Rhodohalobacter sp. SW132: one gene and its partner. The protein of the gene in region 2 interacts with the protein of the main gene of each other region in a pairwise test. Links are inferred from orthologs where the notes say so. Each region holds a gene or a part of one and is shown on either strand. Other genes may lie near its edges.

The links.
Region 1: the proteins of asd (region 2) and def interact in binary tests that used the Escherichia coli proteins (3 or more experiments, as listed by UniProt). The link is inferred for Rhodohalobacter sp. SW132 from one-to-one orthologs.

The regions. Positions count from the first base shown.
Region 1 is NZ_QUOK01000009.1:45,037-48,178, forward strand. Bases 331-3,142 are described here. They hold def (peptide deformylase), read right to left. Parts: upstream 2,114-3,142; coding sequence 1,547-2,113; downstream 331-1,546. Other genes in these bases: fmt (methionyl-tRNA formyltransferase), read right to left, coding at 614-1,543; ruvX (Holliday junction resolvase RuvX), read right to left, coding at 2,117-2,551; DYD21_RS15605 (HU family DNA-binding protein), read right to left, coding at 2,552-2,878; DYD21_RS15610 (bifunctional (p)ppGpp synthetase/guanosine-3',5'-bis(diphosphate) 3'-pyrophosphohydrolase), read right to left, coding at 3,001-3,142. Also shown: DYD21_RS15585 (ankyrin repeat domain-containing protein), read right to left, coding at 1-204. UniProt on the Escherichia coli protein: Removes the formyl group from the N-terminal Met of newly synthesized proteins. Requires at least a dipeptide for an efficient rate of reaction. N-terminal L-methionine is a prerequisite for activity but the enzyme has broad specificity at other positions.
Region 2 is NZ_QUOK01000008.1:238,014-241,251, forward strand. What follows is about bases 330-3,237. They hold asd (aspartate-semialdehyde dehydrogenase), read right to left. Parts: upstream 2,358-3,237; coding sequence 1,302-2,357; downstream 330-1,301. Other genes in these bases: DYD21_RS15335 (lamin tail domain-containing protein), read right to left, coding at 330-817; DYD21_RS15345 (glycine--tRNA ligase), read left to right, coding at 2,583-3,237. Outside these bases: more of DYD21_RS15335, read right to left, coding at 1-329; more of DYD21_RS15345, read left to right, coding at 3,238-3,238.

The DNA of each region.
Region 1 (3,142 bases), on a different replicon or contig from region 2:
GCCCATTCTTGTCTGTACACCAGGATCGGCTCCGTTTTCAATCAGGTACTGAACAACATCCAGATGGCCGTTTTCGGCTGCAAAAATAAGCGCGCTCGAACCGTTCTTGTGAGTTTCGTTAAGATCGGCACCTTCGAGATGCAGATTCTTTACGGTTTCGAGATTTCCATCTTTAGCGGCTTGTAATAAGGGAGATGACTCCATGATGGCAAAATATTTTGTTTAAAAGTGAGGTCTTTATTTTTCAGAAAAATTCTGACGGTATATCTCAAATAAATTGATCTTAATCAACCGGTATCTGTAAAACTGCAAAATTTCTGCAATCAAACTGCAGTATAATCAGAATGCCGGAAACTATCATAACCAACAGATCTACTTTCTGAGGCAGTCAAAAAAGGGCGGTCAAGAAGAATATTCATCATCAATTCCGTCATGCCAAGTCCCGTCGATAGCATCTACTGCCTGTAACAGGGATAAGATACCTTCCGGCGGGCGATGTATTGATGGATTCAAAAAATGAGCGTATCCATCCACATAAAAGATTCCATAATGGAAATTGCAGGATACTCCTCTTTCGGACAGCCTCGTTGTTTTGGAACCGGATTTTAGTGAATCAACTTTCGTTAAGTATGATATTTGTTTCGAATCCGCGGCCAAACTCCGCTCCGCTGATCCGTTTCCCGCCCGGAAGCTGAACTTCTTTCAATTCAATCGACCCATCCCCGGTTCCGGCAAGGAGTTTTTCATCTTCAAACTTCAACTCCCCCTGTTTCAATCCGGCTTCCTGGTCAATAGCTGATTGGTAAACATTCATTTTCTTACCTTTATAGGTGCACCATGCAACTGGGAAAGGATTCAGACCGCGAATCAGGTTATGAATTTCTTGTGCAGGTTTTGCAAAATCAATTCTGGTGTTCTCTTTAAACAGTTTTGGGGCAGGGGTGGCTTTACTATGATCCTGAGCGTACGTCTCAAACTCGCCTTCTGCAATCAGGTTGGCGGACTGGACAATCAAATCTGCACCGTTTTGCATCAGTTTATTGTAGACATCCCCGGTGGTATCATTTTCGGAGATAACAACCCGGCTCTGCTTTAGAATTTCTCCGGTATCCACCTGCTGATCGAGGAAAAACACCGTACAGCCGGTCTCTTTTTCTCCATTGATCACCGCCCAGTGAATCGGTGCGGCGCCACGGTATGCCGGCAACAGCGAAGCGTGAAGATTAATAGATCCGATTGCGGGGATTTCCAGGAGGCGTTTCGGGAGTATCTTAAATGCAACCACCACAAAAAGATCGGGTTTGAGTGTTCGAAGGTCATCAGCGAGCTTCTCACTCTTCATATCATCGGCGTCGAGTGTTGGCAGGCCGAGCTCCTGTGCCCTTTTTTTGACAGCCGTTGGTTCGGGATCTCCCCTTCGGCGACGGCGCTTATCGCTTCCGCTAACCACGGTTAGAATATTATGACTCGATTTATGAAGCGCCTCAAGAGAAGGAACTGCGAAATCCGGCGATCCCATAAATATAATTCGCAATGGTTTCATCAACTACGCTTTGCTCATTTTCGAAACCAGAGGGTACTCCGTGGGCATCTCTCCGTTCTCTATTTTTTTTAACGCTGAGCGATGCAGGCGGGTTCGAAAACCACTCAGATAATCCAGGAACAGTACACCATCAAGATGGTCAAACTCATGCTGAATGATCCGTGACACCCATCCGCCAAAATCTTCCGTGTGCGACTCAAAATCACGGTCAAGATATTGAACTTTGATATCAACCGGACGTTTTACATCATCGCGAACGTCGGGAATGCTCAGGCACCCCTCTTCCATTTTCACTTTCTCCGGTGAAGTTTCAAGTATAACCGGGTTTATAAATACTTTTGGTCCGCGATCCGGCTCATCAAGTTCTTCGGTGATCACATCAGCATCCATTACAAAAAGCCGGTGAAGGAGTCCTACCTGAGGAGCGGCAAGCCCTACCCCGTTCGAATTGTACATCGTTTCAAACATATCACTGATCAGCTGCTGAAGCTCATCGCTGTTTTCTTGCAATTCTTTGGTTTTCTGGCGCAGCAGGGGGTCGTTGTAGGTAACGATTGGTAAAATCGACATATATCAGATATTCGGGTTTGAGTCTAAAAATTCCTGTAAAAGATAAGCAGCAGCTGCCTGATCCACACGTCCTTTTTCTTCCCTTTTCTTTTTTGGAACACCCGACTCGACCAGAATTTTGCGGGCTTTGCGTGAGGAATACCGTTCATCTTCCCGATGAATTTTGATATCCGGAAACTTCCTGCCCAGTTCCTTAATATACTCCTTCACCAATTCAGTGGAGTGTGTGGGGTCACCCTGGGGCGTGAGCGGCCAACCGACAACGATGCCTTCAATCGGTCCTTCCGACTCAACCTGCCGCCGCACCTCCTGAAAGCTCTCTTCTGGAGAAAAGGTACCGACAGGTGATGCAAAAGATTTAAACAGGTCAGATCTGGCAATTCCAACCCGTTTGCTGCCTACATCAATTCCAAGATATCTACCGTATGCGGCAGTCATTTAGTCATTGCTGCTCTCAAGTTCTTCGAGAGGAGTTTTCAGGAATTTCTTCAACCGTTTACTCGGCTTAAAATGAGTTTTTCTGTGAGCAGGCACATAGATTTCCTCATTGGTTTTCGGATTTCTGGCCCGGGGTTTAGCCTTGGTTTCTTTTACCTCAAAGACTCCAAAATCCCGTAACTCAATCCTGCATGTTGGATCTGCATCCATCATCTTTCCTCTTAGTGCGCCAATTACAGTATCTACCCATGGCTCGGCCTGATTTAAAGGCACATCCATTTCGTCTGCTACAGCTCGTACGATATCACGCTTTGTGTATGTCACCATCTTAATTTATTTAATTTTAAAACAAATACCTTTCTAACCTAAGCACTTTAAAAATAAAGACTTCGCATTAGAAAATTTATTAAATTTTTTTGATTAGGCTTATAGCCAACGTAAGAATTGTGTTATTCGTACCGCATTACATTTTTAACACCTTCAACCCTCTCCAGACGCTGTATAACACGTTCCAGATGATCCAGATCATTAATATAGACGGCAAGTATACCTTCAAACATACCACCTTCACTGCTTACGTTAATGCTTTTC
Region 2 (3,238 bases):
CATTTTCCACATTTACGGAGTAAGAACCGTCCTCGATTAGATCTTCAAAACTAATAACCGCTTCTGTACCGCTAACCTCAGCAGAAATAGCAGCCGGTAACCCGGAAAACTGAATGTTTTGCGGAGAAACCGATGACGGATCAAGCGGATAATTGAACAGTATTCGCACCTGATCGGCTCGCACTACCCCGGCCGAAACGGCTTGAAATGGTTCAGAATTTTTGATCTTGATATCGCCGAAATAAAATCCTTCGGTATTTGCGGATGAATACCTCATCAGCAATCCAAAATATTCTGATGACTGATGAACAAGATCTGTGACCGGTTCCGCATCAGCTGCTGGAACTGAATCAAATCCTTCAGAAAGATAGAGCTGCCAGACACCGTCTTCCGACCGCGTAACGTTCACCCGGTACTCACCACCCTCCTGCAGCTCAGTTTCCGATTCAGTTAATACCGTTTGATTTCCATTGTCAAATCGAACCAGTTTCATTCGCCGGGGAGTATCGTTGTCACCCGTTCGTACCGCATAGCCATTCACGCTGCTTCCGTCCAAGTAATTGAGATCGGCCCGGTCGGCCATCAGAAAAATAAACGCGCGATTCAGGTTGGATGGATTGAACTCCTGCCGGATGTAAAATTCCCAGCTTCCGGTTGCAACTGCAGAGGGTGTTGCAATTTGAGTACGGCTGGGGTCGGGATTGGCGCTGAGCTGAAGAAGGGTATTGCCGTTTTCCACCGTAAATGAAAAATCATGAAGATCGCCCGTCCAGGCCGGGTTGCTGCTCAGATCCTGATCTTCGAACGTTTCGTGCATCACCAGAACCTGTGATTCAGCATGCTCAAAACAAAACAGCATACAAATAAGAATATACCAAACGTGTTTCATCTCGCCTGACCTCTCTCATCGGTTTTTAATTCTCTCTTCCTGGGGTAAAAAATAAAAGCCGGAGGATCAACCCCGGCTTTTTGAAGGACATTTGGGAAGTGTTGCTCTGTCACTCCCAAATTTGTCTACGTGTATCGTGTTCTCTGTATGTATGGTCCAAAAAACAGCAAACCCTTACAGATTTTTTTAAATCTTTTTTTCGCTGTTTAATGATCCTGGGAAAGGAAATGACCGCACATGAGCTCCGGTATTTTAAAAAACCTGTACCTTAACAGTGCGTGTTGTGCGTGGCAGGGTGCCCCGGCATTCGTCGGGACCGGAAAAGGCACCGGCAGGGTGCAGGGAAGTTGGCTGCGTCAACTTATGCCCTGACACACTGAATTCTGACACACTGCTTAACTGCATCTCCTGTTTACAGGTATTTTTTTCGCACCAGCAGTTCGGCGTTCAGAATGGCACCGCCGGCTGCTCCGCGCACGGTGTTGTGGGCCATCGCTACGTACGACAGATCCAGCACGTTCGAGGACCGCATTCGCCCGACTGAAGTGCGCATCCCTTTTTCGGCATCTGCATGCATACGGGGCTGGGGATACCGCTCATCATCATGATAAAATATCGGGTACTCCGGAGCCGATGGCAGATCCAGGTCCGCAATGGGGCTTTTCCAGTTTCTGTACAACTCTTTCACCTCTTCAGCGGAACCGGGTTTTTTCTTCAATCCAACCGTTACTGCAAGCATATGGCCGTTAATCACCGGAACACGTGTTGCCGTTGCCTGAACCGGGAAATCGGCATGGGTTAGTTTTCCATCTTCCAGGTTTCCAAGAAGTTTCAGAGGCTCAGCATGGATTTTAGGCTCTTCATCAGAGATCAGCGGGACCACATTTCCCAAAATATCGAGACTTGGCACTCCGGGATAACCCGCGCCGGAAATTGCCTGCATAGATGTGAGAATCACGCTTTCTACTCCATACTCATCAAACAGAGGCTTCAGCGATGTAGTTAGCGGAACCGCCACACAGTTGGGATTGGTGATAATCCATCCGGACCCATCTTCAGTAAATGATTGGGATTTTATCAGATCGATATGATCCGGGTTCACTTCCGGGATCAGCAACGGAACGGTTGGGTCGGTTCTGAAATTTTTGGCGTTGCTGATCACAGGAATTCCCGCCTCAGCAAATGCGCGCTCCACTTTTCCCGCAACAGAAGAATCAAGTCCTGAGAATACAAAATCAACATCGGGAAACTGGCCGGGTTCGCACTCTTTAACAGTCAGGCCCGATACAGATTCCGGCATTGCGGTAGCTTCGATCCAATTTGCGGCTTCGCGGTATGTTTTTCCTGCCGACCGGCTTGATGCTCCCAGGGATGTGATGTTAAACCAGGGGTGACCTTCAAGCAGCCGGATAAATTTTTGCCCCACAGCGCCGGTTGCGCCAAGTATTCCTACACGATAATCAGACATTGTATTCGTTCAGTTTTCGATGTTTAAAATTACAATTCAGAGATCTATTTGAACCGGCAACACTCTCACCGTATATAATTCGCGCGGTTTTTTGGACGGTTCAACTTCTGAATAGCTTTAAAAATAGGAAATCATTCAGACAATCGATTCATCAAAGGAGAGATTTTTGCTATCTTTGCAGGCTAATCGGAAATGTTAAACCAAAATCTGATCACAAACCGCACGATGTCCGAGAAAAATTTAGACAGCCTCGATAAAATTGTATCGCTCTCAAAATCAAAGGGATTCATCTACCAATCTTCCGATATTTACGGAGGTCTTGCTGCGGTTTACGATTACGGTCCGCTTGGTGCGGAATTGAAAAAGAATATCCGCGATCAATGGTGGAATGCCATGACGCGCAAGCACGATAATATCGTGGGGCTGGATGCGGCCATTTTCATGCATCCGAAAACATGGGAAGCGAGCGGCCACGTGGAGGGTTTCAACGACCCGATGATCGACGATAAACAGTCGAAAAAACGGTATCGCGCCGATATGCTGATTGAACAGCATATTCTTAAACTGCGTGAAAAAGGAAAAGAGGAGAAAGCCGACGAGCTTCAGCAGCAGCTCGATACCACCGGTACACGAAAAGGACTTTGTGAAGATCTCTACGATATCATTATGGAGGAGGAGATTCGTGCGCCGGAATCGGGTGCGTTTGACTGGACCGACGTTCGCCAGTTTAACCTGATGTTTAAAACACATTACGGCGCTACTTCTTCCGGCGATGATGATGCCATCTACCTCCGCCCGGAGACTGCGCAGGGAATTTTTGTGAACTATAAAAATGTGATGGATACCGCACGGGCCCAGGTACCCTTCGGTATTGCACAAAT